Regions from separate parts of the Pantoea sp. SGAir0180 genome, predicted to be linked through region 1. Evidence: predicted binding sites of a transcription regulator. Region 1 holds the regulator's gene; the other holds the start of a gene.
The links. The regulator CRP, encoded in region 1, controls carbon source genes, mostly activating them, when cyclic AMP is high. The targets are predictions, from matches to a motif close to ATGTGANNNNNNTCACAT.
Positions count from the first base shown of each region.

Region 2: a site for CRP is predicted at 3,724-3,741, ahead of C1N58_RS16220 (nucleoside-specific channel-forming protein Tsx). Genes of this name have one in related genera too.

Region 1 is NZ_CP028071.1:4,120,490-4,128,206, forward strand. Features, by position in the region: gene ppiA (peptidylprolyl isomerase A) at 1-207, shown strand, start outside; gene C1N58_RS19250 (YhfG family protein) at 286-456, shown strand; gene C1N58_RS19255 (putative adenosine monophosphate-protein transferase Fic) at 446-1,045, shown strand; gene C1N58_RS19260 (aminodeoxychorismate synthase component II) at 1,207-1,782, shown strand; gene C1N58_RS19265 (bifunctional acetylornithine/succinyldiaminopimelate transaminase) at 1,871-3,091, shown strand; gene C1N58_RS19270 (YccS/YhfK family putative transporter) at 3,093-5,168, opposite strand; gene crp (cAMP-activated global transcriptional regulator CRP) at 5,227-5,859, opposite strand; gene C1N58_RS19280 (OsmC family protein) at 6,162-6,566, shown strand; gene C1N58_RS19285 (phosphoribulokinase) at 6,596-7,465, opposite strand; gene C1N58_RS19290 (YheU family protein) at 7,527-7,717, opposite strand, start outside.
Region 2 is NZ_CP028071.1:3,442,920-3,450,636, forward strand. Features, by position in the region: gene C1N58_RS16200 (LysR family transcriptional regulator) at 1-858, opposite strand, end outside; gene C1N58_RS16205 (helix-turn-helix domain-containing protein) at 1,048-1,416, opposite strand; gene C1N58_RS16210 (response regulator) at 1,650-2,309, shown strand; gene C1N58_RS16215 (sensor histidine kinase) at 2,306-3,655, shown strand; gene C1N58_RS16220 (nucleoside-specific channel-forming protein Tsx) at 3,930-4,796, shown strand; gene yjdN (VOC family metalloprotein YjdN) at 4,901-5,338, opposite strand; gene C1N58_RS16230 (methyl-accepting chemotaxis protein) at 5,911-7,455, shown strand.

The DNA of each region.
Region 1 (7,717 bases):
GCCACCAGCCAGTTCTTTCTGAACGTCGCTGACAACGCCTTTCTGGATCATGGTCAGCGCGATTTTGGCTACGCCGTCTTTGGTAAGATCGTGAAGGGCCAGGACGTCGTGGACAAAATCTCTCAGGTGCCAACCAAAGATGTCGGGCCTTACCAGAATGTTCCCGTCAAGCCGGTGGTCATTTTGTCGGCAAAAGTCCTGCCCTGATTGTCTTGATTGCCATCCCGTTTCCGGCAAAGGGAAAATTTGCTCTTATACTTAGGGCAAACCTGAGCAGGAGGCGGTATGGCAAATACACTCACAGACAAACAGAAGGCAGCGCTCTGGCGACAGCGGCGGAATGCCAGCTATCGGGCAAGCTGTCGGCTTGAAGGCTTTACCCTGACGGAACCGGAGGTTAAGGGTGAAGAGGCGGAAGCCCGTCTGGCCTCATTAAGGAGGCAATATGGCTGCTAATACTGCCGTCACGCAGGATCCCTACCTGTGGCAAAACGACACGGTCCTCAAAAACCGTCTCGATATTCATGATGAGGCACAGTTACGAAAAGCGGAACTGAGCTTTAGCGCCGCCCGGCTTGCCACGCTTGAACTGGGCCCACCCAAAATCGGCCTGCCTTACCTGTGTCACATTCACCGTACGCTGTTTCAGGATGTCTACAGTTGGGCCGGCGAACTCCGCACGCTGGACATCTGGCGCGACGAAACCCCTTTTTGTCACTTCGAATATATCGAAAAAGAGGGTAATGCACTCATGGCCGCGCTAGAAGAAGAGAACGGCCTGGCCGATCTGCCTTTAGCTGAGTTTGCGAAACGCGTCGCCTGGTATTATTGCGAAATCAATATGCTTCATCCTTTTCGCGAAGGTAATGGCCGGGCGCAGCGTATTTTCTTTGAGCAACTGGCCCTGCATGCAGGTTACCTGCTGGAATGGGAAAAACTGAATCCGGAAGAGTGGGTCAGCGCCAGTCAGGCCGGTGCGGCAGGGGATTTACAACCGCTGGAAGACGTCTTTGCCAGCATCGTCAGCGAAGCGCATCCTGTCTGAACCCCGTTCCCGCCAGGGAGGCGAGCGCGTCTCCCTGCGCCTGATAGTCTGTTTTCCTCACATCACACTCACGTCACACCGCATGATAAGATACGGCTCTGGTCCTCATTCCGGATGCCGGGCCTTGTACGTATCCTTCTGATCTGCCTGAAATCATAACCATGCTGCTGCTTATTGATAATTACGATTCTTTCACCTGGAACCTGTACCAGTATTTTTGCCAACTGGGCGCGAACGTTCAGGTGGTAAGAAATGATGCCATCACTCTGGATGAAATGACGGCGTTGCCGTTAACCCACCTGGTGATTTCACCCGGCCCCTGTACGCCCGATCAGAGCGGGATCTCATTACAGGCCATTCGCCACTTCGCCGGTCGCCTGCCGGTGCTGGGCGTTTGTCTGGGGCATCAGGCCATCGCCCAGGTGTTTGGTGCGCAGGTCGTGCGTGCGCGCGAAGTCATGCACGGTAAGACGTCTGCTGTTCAGCATAACGGCTGTGGTGTATTTCGCGGTCTGAATCAACCGCTGACCGTAACGCGTTATCACTCGCTGATTGTGAAAGCCGATACGCTGCCTGATGAATTTGACGTCACCGCATGGAGTTTACGTGACGGTCAGCCCGACGAAATTATGGGCATCCGTCATAAAACGCTGGCACTGGAAGGCGTGCAGTTTCATCCTGAAAGTATTCTCAGCGAACAGGGACATCAACTGCTCGCTAATTTCCTGCAACAGTAAAGTTGTGTTTGCCTTTAAGTGATTTTTTATGCATATTTCATGATTATTATTTCATCATGAACCAACTCATCAGTTTGCGAGGTTGTCAATGGCAGCGGAAAACATTGCGGTAACACGGGAAACGTTCGATCAGGTTATTTTGCCTGTTTATGCACCTGCGCAGTTTGTACCGGTAAAAGGCAAAGGAAGCCGGGTGTGGGATCAGCAGGGTAAAGAGTATATCGACTTCTCGGGTGGGATTGCCGTCACCGCGCTGGGCCATTGTCACCCGGCGCTGATTGAAACCCTGAAGAAACAGGGCGAAACCCTGTGGCACACCAGCAATGTGTTCACCAATGAACCGGCTTTGCGCCTGGCCAGCAAACTGATTAACGCCACCTTCGCGGACAGAGTGTTTTTTGCCAACTCCGGCGCAGAAGCCAACGAGGCCGCGTTTAAGCTGGCGCGTTATTATGCCTGTAAACGTCATAGCCCGTTTAAAAGCAAAATTATTGCCTTCCATAATGCCTTTCATGGCCGGACGCTGTTTACGGTCACGGTAGGCGGCCAGCCAAAATATTCCGACGGTTTTGGCCCAAAACCCGCTGACATTGTGCATGTGCCCTTCAACGATTTGGCGGCAGTGAAAGCCGTTATCGACGACCACACCTGTGCGATTGTCGTTGAGCCCATTCAGGGTGAAGGTGGCGTCATGCCGGCCACGCCAGAATTTATGCAGGGGCTGCGTGAGCTCTGCGATAAACATCAGGCGTTGCTGGTGCTGGATGAAGTTCAGAGCGGTATGGGGCGCAGCGGTAAGCTGTTTGCTTATGAGCACTACGGCGTCACGCCAGACATTCTGACTTCGGCGAAAGCGCTGGGCGGTGGTTTTCCTGTCAGCGCGATGCTGACCACCGAGGAGGTGGCGTCAACGATGGCTCCTGGCGTGCATGGCACCACCTATGGTGGCAATCCGCTGGCCTGTGCGATTGCTGAAACCGCGCTGGATCTGATCAATACGCCAGACGTGCTGAACGGCGTGGAATCCCGTCGCCAGCAGTTTGTCGAGGCACTCAAGGCGATTGATGCCCGTTACGATCTGTTTAGCGATATTCGCGGCAAAGGCTTACTGGTAGGCGCGGCCCTGAAGCCGCAACATGCCGGAAAATCACGCGATATCCTCAATGCCGCCGCGGCTGAAGGCGTTATGGTGCTGGTGGCTGGTACGGATGTGATGCGTTTTGCCCCTTCACTGATTATTGAACCCGCCGATATTGAAGAAGGCATGGCGCGCTTTGCCAAAGCGGTCGGGAAAGTCCTGGCTGCCTGAGTTATTTTCGACCCATACTGCGAATCAGCCAGCGACCATGATGCGGTCGCTGGTTCCACGCCAGCGATGAGATCGTGTGCATCACCTTAAGATGATCCAGAATGCGCCTGATGTGCTGCTCCAGTACTGTGACCGGTCCCTCGTTGATATCTTCAATTCCCTGTAACAGATCGGTTTGCGAACTTTCGCCGTCATATTCAAGCCGCTGCTGGCAACGCTGCAGCGCAATTTCACACCATTGCAGATAGTGCTCCGCCAGCGTAGGCGGCAGCATGGTATGTTCGCGTGCCAGAATCGTCATGGCGTTGATGTGCTCAACGATAAACTGGCTGTGCGTGACCCATAAACGCATATCCTGTAAATAGCGTGCGTTAAACCCCGGCTCCTGCATCGCCTGATTTAGTGAGTTAAAGACTGCATTGTGGGCCTGATTAACGTTAACGCGCTGATAGGCGAGTACCTCGGGAGACTGTTCCGGACCAAGCAACATGCGTAACGCGTCCTGGAAAGCCTCAAGCACATCATGTGCGTTCTGTCGTAGCAGGGCACTTTGCCATTGCGGCCAAAGCCATAACGTTCCGCCAAACGCAATCAGGCAGCCCATCAGGGTATCCAGCAGGCGCGGCAGTAAGAATTGTGCGCCGTTAAGTGACAGAAGTTGCAGGGTATATACCGCGGTGACCGTGAACCCCACCATCGACCAGCCGTAAAACTGGCGGGTAAAGCGATAGCTGATAAAGGTAATCACCAGCATGATGCTCAACACCAGCGGTTCAGGGACATCCAGCCGCAGCGAGGCTGCCGCAATCACCAGCCCGGCAAAGGTGCCCAGCGCACGGTGCTGAATACGCACCCGTGTGGCGCTGTAGTTACTCTGGCTGACAAACATAATGGTCATCAGAATCCAGTAGGGTTTGGGAATCGAAAAGAACAGCGCCAGCCCGCTACCCAGCATCAGCATCACAGAAAAACGTCCGGCCGTGCGCAGGGCAGAAGAGCGCAGCGAGAGATAGCTTCTGAGTGCGGGCAGAAGCGGTAAACGGCGCTGGCGATCCGCCATCAAATCACGCTGATAAAGGGGCTTTTGTGTACGCAGTACCCGTGCGATGCGGCTGAAGTGATAAAGGCAAAAATTTCCTACCGGATTGTCCGGGTGCTGACGGGCGATTTTTTCCAGTGCCCCCAGCTGCTTGTCCATATCAAAGCGACTGGACAGTTGGTGGTACAGGATGTTGTCTGCCAGCTCACGTAAACGGGCGGAAATGGTTTTCGCATTCCAGCGAATCACGGCCTCAGCATGGCTTTGTTCTACCAGTTTTTGCACTTCTTCTGGCTGATGCAGGCTGACAGAAATGTGTTCCTGTAAATCCAGTGCGACCTGAAAAGCGCGGGTCAGTCGCTTATGACTGTGATCGCGGCTGGCGGACAGCATATGCATCTGCTGATAACAGGTGTTGATGAGGTCGATTGCTTTTTGTTGCCGCGCCAGCAACGGTGGTAGCGCCTTCTCCGGATCGGTAAGTTGCGTCAACAAGGTGTACTTGGCGTCACAATAGTTCGCCAGTTCGCGGTAAATCAGACTCAGGCTTTCACGCATTGGCTGCTCTTTCCACAGCCAAAACCAGAACCAGTTAAACAGGCCATACCACAGCGTACCGCCGATGTAGAGCAGGGGCGGTACGTAAATGGGCATGCGGCCAATCAGGCTGGTGGTAAATATCGCTGCGATCAGTGTGGCAGGGAGTAACCGTGCGTGCAGTGGGCTGATTTCACCTGTCACGCCCAGCAGCAAAGGCAGAGCGAAAAGAATAAGCGGTAAGGGCACGTCTTTAAACAGAAGCCACTGCATCAGTAAGCTACCCAGGGCAAACAGGCTGCCGCCGACAATCAGGCGTTTAAAGAAGCGTTTGTGGGGTGTATCCAGACCGGCAATATTGCAGCAGGCAGGCACCAATGAGAACAGCAATCCTTTTTGCAGATCGCCAAACAGCCAGCCGAGCGCGACGGGGAGACACAACACCAGTGTCTGGCGCAGGGCATAGTTAACTTCAGGGTGATAAATTATTCTTCGCCACATCGGCTCAACGCAAATAATTCACGGCATAACGTTGCCATTATGCCGTGAAGAATAAAGCTTAGCGCGTGCCGTAAACAACAATTGTTTTGCCGTGTGCGGAGATCAGATTCTGGTCTTCCAGCATCTTCAAAATACGTCCCACGGTTTCACGTGAACATCCCACGATTTGGCCAATTTCCTGACGCGTAATTTTAATTTGCATGCCGTCAGGATGCGTCATGGCATCCGGCTGTTTCGCCAGGTTGAGCAACGTCTGCGCAATGCGACCGGTGACATCAAGGAACGCGAGGTTGCCCACTTTTTCCGATGTGACCTGCAGACGGCGCGCCATTTGCGAGGAGAGGCGCATGAGGATGTCCGGATTCACCTGAATCAGCTGACGGAATTTTTTGTAGGAAATCTCTGCCACTTCGCACGCGGTTTTCGCACGTACCCAGGCGCTGCGCTCCTGACCTTCTTCGAACAGGCCAAGCTCACCAATAAAGTCGCCCTGATTCAGATAGGACAGAATCATCTCCTTGCCTTCTTCATCCTTAATCAGTACCGCAACGGAACCTTTAACGATGTAGTAAAGCGTTTCCGCCTTTTCACCTTGATGAATGAGCGTACTTTTGGATGGATACTTGTGAATATGGCAATGGGACAGGAACCATTCAAGTGTAGGGTCTGTTTGCGGTTTGCCGAGAACCATTCGCTATTATCCTCTGTTGTAATCGTGCCCAAAATACAGGGCTCTGTTTCCCTGCCAGGCGATGTAAGCGTTAAGCGTCTTTCCATTCAGGAAATTATTCGGGCTGCATTCGGCGCAGTGCGCATCATTCTTCCCGGCTTCGTCTTCGGATGACGAAAAATATTTTCAGCTCTGTTTGTAGCACAGCTTACGTCGACTGTCTTGTGTTGTCTCGCTTCAGCAAGATGGCGTTTTCTCTGGATTGCTGTTTCCCAGGCAAAAGCGTACGCTGAGCCAAAACAGGGTATTCTGAGGTCAAAATTATGCAGGCACGCGTCAAATGGGTTGAAGGGTTAACATTCCTGGGGGAATCATCGTCCGGCCATCAGGTACTGATGGATGGCAATTCTGGCGATAAAGCGCCGAGCCCTATGGAGATGGTGCTGATGGCGGCAGGGGGATGCAGCGCCATTGACGTTGTGTCAATTTTGCAAAAAGGCCGCAACGATGTGGTTGATTGCGAAGTGAAACTATCGTCTGAACGTCGGGAAGAAGCCCCCCGCATCTTTACCCATATCAATCTGCATTTTATCGTCAGCGGCAACGCACTTTCGGATAAAGCCGTGGCACGCGCTGTCGATCTGTCAGCGGAAAAATATTGCTCTGTCGCCATCATGTTAGGCAAAGGCGTCAACATTACCCACAGCTACGAAGTGATCGCGCTATAATCTCACAGAGGCCAGGCTGGCCTCTGTGGTTATTCAATCCGTTTCCCTTCCATGAGCCGTTTTACTAACGGCGCCATAATTAACTCCATCGCCAGTCCCATTTTGCCGCCGGGTACCACCAGCGTGTTGATATTGGAAATAAACGATCCCTGCAGCATGGCCAGCAGATAGGGAAAATCAATGTCTTCCAGCCCCTGAAAGTGGATAACCACAAAGCTTTCATCCAGCGAAGGGATGGTGCGCGCGGCAAAGGGATTAGAGGTATCCACCGTGGGGACGCGCTGAAAGTTAATATGGGTTCGTGAAAACTGCGGCGTAATGAAATTGATGTAATCTTCCATGGAACGCACTACCGAATCCATCACCGCTTCGCGTGAATGGCCACGCTCGCTGGTATCGCGCACCAGTTTCTGAATCCACTCCAGGTTGACGATGGGCACGACGCCGACCAGCAAATCGACTTTTTCCGCCACATTGTGTTGTGCAGTCACCACGCCGCCGTGCAAGCCTTCATAAAACAGCACATCCATATCCGGAGGTAACGGTTGCCAGGGCGTGAAGGTGCCGGGAACCTGGTTCCAGGGAACGGCTTCATCATAGGTGTGCAGATACTTACGCGACTGGCCCTTACCGTGTTCGCCGTATTCGATGAACGTTTGCTCCAGCAGGCCAAAATCATTCGCCTCCGGGCCAAAGTAGCTGATATGTCGCCCCAGATCGCGCGCTTTTCGGATAGCCATGTCCATTTCGGGTCGGGTAAAGCGGTGAAAACTGTCCCCTTCCAGTTCGGCAGCGTGCAAACCGAGTTGCTGAAAAATTTTACGGAACGCCAGGCTGGTGGTGGTGGTTCCCGCACCGCTGGAGCCCGTTACCGCGATAATCGGATGGCGTGCAGACATAGTTGAAGTCCCTGTGACGTCGGGCGATGAGCATTGTTAGCACGATTTTCCGTTCGTTGCATCAGCCACGAAACTCGCTTTTGCGCATGATGTTGACCGACTCGTGCAGTTCCGACCATACCAGAACGACCTCGCCGTGCTCCAGCTGACGACGCACATCGGCGACTTTTTCCGTCAGGCTGAGCTCCTGCTCGCCGTAATCCGTGCCTTCACGCAAAACAAACGCTTCGATAAGATTTTCAAGGGTTTCGG
Region 2 (7,717 bases), 680 kb from region 1:
CAGATTGACCGCGGAAACCGCCAGACTGTCCTGATGCACCAGCAGGTAACTCTGCAAGCGATCCATCTGCCACTCTGACAGCACCTGCACAATCGTGCCCTGCGCCAAGGCTTCCTGCACCATGTACGAAGGCAAATAGGCAATACCCGTGCCTGCCAGCGCGGCATTCAGCAAAGCCATGCTGTTGTTAGCGCGAAAGCGGCTGCGGACATCCACCGCCAGGCGCTGTTTATCACGGCGAAAAGGCAGCGCAGCCGTATGTGCCGGACCGTGGAACATCAATAAATCATGGCGCGGTAACAGGCGAGGATGCGAGATAGCAGGATGCTGCGCCAGATAAGCCGGGGCGGCATACAGCCCCCAGTGGATATCGTTCAGTACCCGGAAATTGCCCTGACGTGGCGCATGAGCGCGGATGATAACCGCGACATCCACGCCTTCGCCCATCGTCTCGTCGTTGTTATCCGTCAGGCTGAGGTCGACGTTGATGTGCAGATGACCGCGCAGAAAGCGATTGAGGATGGGAACGATGCACTGACAGCCGAAGGTAACGGGAGCCTGCAGGCGCACATGTCCAACGGGATGTTGATGCGTCTCCTGAACAAACGCCTCTGCCCGCTGCATTTCATCCAGCATGCGCACGCAGTAGGGATAGTAAGCCTGGCCTAATTCGGTCAGGGTCATCCTGCGGGTGGTGCGCTGCAGTAAACGGATCCCCAACCGTTGTTCCAGTCCGGCGATCTCCCGACTGATGTGGGATTTTGACACGCCGAGTACGCGCGCGGCTTCTGTGAAGCTTTTTAGTTCAACCACGCGTGCAAACACCATCATGGCGATGAGGTTATCGCTGTTATTCATGGGCTTCCTGCGGACATCGCGGCACGCTGCCGCCGGGTGCAACATGGCAGGCGCGCCATGTATCAGGCGTTAAGCATAAAGGAACGTCAGGAAAGCTGACAACATCACGGCGGAAAGGAGGCAGAACATCGCACGGGCGATGTATGGACATTGCCACAAGCGATCAGGATGGCAATGTCCATACAGAGACTAACTGGCCATGGCGAGAGGAAACAACAAGCGATCCGGTTCAACACGGCGCTGGCGTCGTAACTGGCCGGGCGTCATCATAAAATAGTTTTTAAAGGTGCGCGTGTAGGCCTGTTGCGTATCAAAGCCGTAGTTCATCGCCACCTGCAGGATCGCTTCATTGCTGTTGAGCAGCGTCAGGGCCGATTCGGTCAGGCGGCGCTGGCGGATGTACTCGGCAAGTGAGAAACCGGTGTGCTGGCGAAACAAACGCTGTAAGTGCCAACGGGAATAGCCCGCCCGGCGGGCGACTTCGTCCAGATGCAGATCGTGTCCTAAATTGCTTTCTATCCATTCCAGCAAACTACGAATAAACTCGCGCTGATTCATGGTGTTCTCCTGGTTAAAGCAGATGTGCAGGAACACACTTTAGCGCGCTAAATTTATCCCTTAATTAGCGGAAAATTAGCGCAGAATTAGCAAAGCGCTCCATGCCTGCACCGACGCCAGGTTTTGTCGCCTTCCCGGCCGGAGCGGTAAGAGTGCTGAGGCTGGTAACAGCAATAATTCTGCGCTAATAATCCAGCGCTACACTGGGGTCATTTTTCTGGGGGACGTCATCCATGCGCGTGTTGCTGGTTGAAGATGATGAAATGATCGGTGCCAATTTACAGCAGGCGCTGGAAGCCGCGGGCTGGTCTGTCGACTGGGTACGCGATGGCGTGTATGCGCACAATGCCTGGAGCGAAGGCGGTTACAGTTGCGTGCTGCTTGACCTCGGTCTGCCTCGCGACGACGGGTTGCAGGTGCTCAGACGCGCACGTGGGCGCGGTGATGCCACACCGGTATTAATTCTGACCGCACGCGACACAGTCGCTCAGCGGGTACAGGGCCTGGATTACGGGGCAGATGACTATTTGCTCAAACCCTTTGATCTGCAGGAAGTCATGGCCCGTATGCGCGCGATCACCCGACGCCACCATGGTTCTGCCGATTCGGTGCTGGGCAGCGGCGATGTTCAACTGGATATGTTGACCCGCGAAGTCCTGTACAAAGGGCAGCGTGAACAGCTCACCGCCCGGGAATATGCCCTGCTTTATGCTCTGCTCGAGCGGCCCGGTGCCATTCTGTCACGTGAACAGCTGGAAAACCGTATCTACGGCTGGGGCGAAGAAGTCAGCAGCAATGCCGTGGACGTTCTTATCCACGGGATGCGGCGCAAGCTGGATAATGATGTGATTCGCAACGTGCGTGGGCTGGGCTGGCGAGTACCGGCAATATGAAAATCTTTATGCGTTCATTACGAAATAAATTACTCAGTACCCTGCTGTTGATTCATTTACTGATGATTGGCGGTGTCGCCTGGTATTTTTTTAACTGCTACGGCGAAATGGTTGGCGTCATTAAGGACGAACAGCTCGCCAAGCTGGCCGATGCGTGGTCCGTTAACCGTGAAATCCCCCCGTTGATGCCGGTGATTGCGCCTGCGCATAAGATCAAAAGTGCCTTTGTCATTCAACTGTGGGATGCGCAGGGCCGGTTACGATCCAGCTCATGGCCAGAGCTGCATGCGCCCTTACAGCCGGAAAATGGCTACAAAGACGTGCAGATAGGTGACTGCCGCGACTGTGAATGGCGCATTTACACCCGTTCCGGTCAGCCAGGCAGTGAGATTAAAACCATTCAGGTCATGCTGAACCTGAGCTACATGAAAGAGATGATGGTGCGACGGGCGCTGTCGGCGATTATTCCGCTGATTTTGATGATGCCGCTGTCGCTGCTGGTCATCTGGCTGGTCGTGCGCAAGATCACCCGGGATTTGCGCGTTGCCTCGCGAGAAATCGCCGCCCAGGATGCGCACCATCCCCACAGCGTATCGCCGGAACGGCTGCCCGACGAAATTCAGCCCCTGGTTGAGGCCTACAACTCCTTACTGGATAAACTGCGTGCCGCCTGGTCTTCACAACGTCAGTTTATGGAAGATGCCGCTCATGAACTGCGGACGCCAGTCACCGCCGTCACGCTGCAACTGGAAAATCTGCGTCAGCACATTCAACCCGGCGAGGCCAGCCGTCAGTTCGCTCAACTGGAATCAGGTGTGACCCGCACGCGCCATCTGGTCACTCAACTGCTGAATATGTCGCGCTGGGAAGATCAGTCAGTCATCGCGCACCTCGAAAATATCGATCTGGAAGATGTGCTGAAAGAGAGTATTGAACAGCTCATGGTTGTGGCGGATAAACGCGGTATCGACATTGGCTTTAGCGGCACCACGCACTATCGACTGCAGGCCGGGCGTTCCGAACTTCGCAGCCTGTTTGATAATCTGATTGGCAACGCGATGTTACATACGCCTGAAGGCAGCATGGTCGATGTGCTGCTGCATCGTGTGGCGGGACAAACCGTTGTCGACATCGTTGATAACGGTCCGGGTGTACCGGAATCCTTTCTTGAACGCGCATTCGATCGCTTTGCCCGTTCACCCGACGTTAAAGCGCAGGGCAGCGGTTTAGGTCTGTCTATCGTGCGCAGCGTCGCCCAGAAACACCATATCGACGTTGCCCTTGCCAACTGTCGGGACGCACAAGGCCTGCGCTGCGGTTTTCAGGTGCGCGTCACCTTTCCCTGATTCCTGCCGATCGATTCGGAACCCGACAACGTAAACGGTTGCCTGGTTCCGTTCGCCACAACCCTATATTGTGACAATCATCACAATTATGATGAATTGTTATGCAACACATTTTGACAAATGTGATCAAAAGCTATTTTCTATCTCTCTGTTACAGGCACGCTACGCTAACTAAAACAGGCGGCCTGAGTACATTACTGCCCAACCTTTGGGATTGATTTCCAAACAGCACGCAAACGATTGTCTTGCGTATGAAAACCAGTGGTCAAATATAATGAAATTTAAAACGTTAGTTGCAGGTGCCCTGCTGGCAGGCTCCCTGAACGGTGCAGTGCAGGCTGCAGAAAACGATCCCCAGTACCTTTCCGACTGGTGGCATCAGAGCGTCAACGTGGTGGGCAGTTACCACACCCGCTTCGGGCCCCAGTTCAATAACGATGTCTATCTGGAATACGAAGCGTTCGCCAAAAAAGACTGGTTTGATTTTTACGGCTACGTTGACCTGCCAAACTTCTTTGGCGTAGGTAACAACAACGCCAACGGTATTTTCGACCACGGTTCACCGCTGTTCATGGAAATCGAACCGCGTTTCTCTATTGATAAACTGACCGGCACCAGCCTGGCTTTCGGTCCGTTTAAAGAGTGGTATTTTGCCAACAACTATATCTACGATATGGGCCGTAACAGCGCAAACCGCCAGAACACCTGGTACATGGGCCTGGGCACCGACATCGATACGCACAGCGATATCGGTCTGTCACTGAACGTCTATGCCAAGTACCAGTGGGAAAACTACGGTGCTGCGAACGAAGACAGCTGGGACGGCTATCGCTTTAAGGTGAAGTATTTCGTGCCAATCACCACACTGTGGGGTGGTAACCTGGGCTATGTAGGCTTTACCAACTTCGACTGGGGCTCAGACTTGCGTGATAAGACCGGGCCGATCCGTACCAGTAATTCCATCGCCTCCAGTCATATCCTGTCACTGGGCTACGAGCACTGGCACTTCTCTGCTGTGGCGCGTTACTTCCATAACGGCGGTCAGTGGGGAAACGGTCAGGAGTTAGGTTTTGGCAACAGCGCGTCTGAAATTAAATCAACGGGCTGGGGTTACTATCTGGTGGCTGGCTATAACTTCTGATCAGTTTGTTGCAAGACAGGCACGGTAATTGACGGCGGCCTTCCCCCTGGGAAGGCCGCTGTTGTATGCGCCATCCAACGCCGTTGAACGGCATCACCGACAAATTACTCGTCTGATTTAACAACGTTAATGCGCCACGGAATATTGAATTTATCAATAAACATGGCGAAGCCATCAGACCAGAAAGTTTTTTGCCACGGTGTGGTGACTTTCCCGCCTGCCGACAGCTTTTCAAACCAGGCTTTACCCTGTTCTGCATCCGTGGTCGCCAGACTGACGGCATAGCCTGCGTGCTCTGACGCCGGTGGCTGGTCAGGATTGCCGTCACTCATCATCAGTTCGCCCTGCCCGATACGCAGATGCGCATGCATAATTTTTTCAGGTGGCAACGGGGGTGCAGACTGGTCGCCAATCTGTTCACCCTGCTCCGGCATATCACCAAACGTCATTTTTTGCAGCAGCTGTCCACCTGTTGCCTGCAAATAGAATTCCATCGCCTCTTCACAGCGACCATAGAGAAACAAATAAGGACATACTTGCATTATTACCTCGATACAGGTGAGTAGAAACTTCCTTATAAAGAAGTAATAAGTGTAGACGACAGCGCAGATAAGAGGATTCATAACGGCGCAAAGAATCTCCTTTCAGAGGATTTACCCAATCGCCTGAGACGTCGCCCCCGTTTTTTTTCAATTAAATCAATGACTAGTACGCTAATAATGTTTTACGTGTTAATAACCATATTATCTCACAGGCAATAGTCACTTTTATTTACTACTGCAAGGATTATAATTAACCATTAAATTACAATGCCTTAAAATAAATAATAAATGAACTGTTCAGACAAATGCTGACAACCGTATTTTCCTGCTTTGCACTTCCTCGTTGACTCAACCTATTACTGGACCTGAAAACCATACCGCCGGCGTTAAAGCATGAAATAACCGAAGCGGCAAGCGAAACGTCAACCTGATAATAGTGAATCAGTTGGTTCATTATTTCGCTTATGTTTTATGCACTTAATTCTGTGCTTATTTCGGTGCGTTCCAGCTAAATATTTAGCCCCAGGATGCCGATATATCTGTCCATAATCCCCCCTGTTCAGGACTGTGTTATGTCGTTAAAAAAATCATCACTGTTGGTGTTGTCTTTTCTGTTAATTCTTTTTCTTATCAGTATTTCCGTCAGCATCTGGTTACTGGCCCGCAGCAACGCGTCACTTAATGCCGTGAATAAAGAAATTCGTGTGGTGCTGTCGGTGATTGACCCCATCAACCACAGTCGTACCTTACGCGTCCGTCTGATGGAGTACATGAAAGAGACGGAGAATGGTGGCCCGCAGGGCGCCGCTTCACTGGACAGCGTAAAAAGCGTTGCCGCTAAAGCCGATGCCGCTTTCCAGGCTTATCTGAACGCGCCACGTATTCCGGGAGAAGAAGCGGAAGCAGAACGCTATCGTCAGGCTTACCTGGCCTACCGCGATCAGGGCATTCAGCCTTTAATCGCAGCGGCCGAGGCCGGGGACCAGCAGCGCTTTAAAAACCAGATCGCAAACGTCGTGCGCCTGGATCGCCAGTATGAAATTGTCCTGGACAAGGTGCTGGCACAACATGAAGCCTTTGCGAAGAAGCTCAATACGGATGCCCAGAGCAACTTTTCCTCTGGGATCCTGTTGTTAGTCGTATTTGGTGTGCTGTTTCTTGCCATTATCGTGGCCATACTGGTCTTTGTCAGACGCTATATTTTATCGCCGCTTGATCACGCCAAAGCCCACTGCAGCCAGATTGCCGCAGGAATTCTGGACAAACCGGTGCCGGTCAACACCGGTTCAAAGAGCGAGATTCAGCAGTTAATGACCTCTATGGAAAGCATGCGTACCGCGCTGACCGGCATTATTACCCGCGTCCGCCAGGCAACCCAGGCGGTCTCTTTCGCCTCGCAGGAAATTGCCAGCGGCAACGTTGACCTGGCCTCGCGCACGGAACAGCAGGCCGCAGCCCTGACCGAAACGGCCGCCAGTATGGAGCAGCTGGGCGCGACCGTGAAACAGAATACAGACAATGTCTTTGAAGCCTGCCGTCTGGCCAGCGAAGCCGTGAAGAATGCGGAGAGCGGCGAACACGTGTCCCAGCAGGTCATCGTTTCCATGTCAAAAATTAACGAGAGTTCGAAAAAAATCGAAGACATCACCAACGTCATTAACGGCATAGCGTTCCAGACCAATATTCTGGCGTTGAACGCGGCCGTTGAAGCCGCGCGAGCCGGTGAGCAAGGTCGCGGATTTGCCGTGGTAGCGGGCGAAGTACGCAATCTCGCCCAGCGCAGTGCGGTGGCGGCAAAAGAAATTGAAGGACTGATTGCAGAATCGGTGGCGACAATCCGGGTCGGCTCCGATCAGGTCAGCCAGACCGGTGAAGCGATGAATGCGATTATTGCCTCGGTCGGCCGGGTCAACGTTCTGATGGATCACATTTCGACGGCCTCCAATGAGCAGCATCATGGTATCAGCCAGATTGAAAAGGCGGTGACCGAAATGGACAGCGTGACCCAGCAAAACGCCGCACTGGTGCAGGAATCGGCCGCCGCGGCCGCGTCGCTGGAGGAGCAGGCGCAGTACCTGACACATTCCGTGTCGGCGTTCCGTCTGGCTGACGCCTAATCGCCTGCCCACCCCGGAAAAAAAGCGGGGCGGGCAGGGAAGTCTGTCAGGTGATATCTCCACCTGACAGGCTGTTATCGCATCTGACTTGACCTTATTTCTCTCTGCACCGCGTCAGAACGCTGACCGCCCATCCGATCCAGCCATAACTGGACTCTGCCCTGTTAAAAATTCACCACTATTCCTATCGGCAAGAATCAGAGAATTGATTATTCTGCTGCTTCCTGCTCGCGAACGGGCACCTGTTTCAAAGCGATTATTG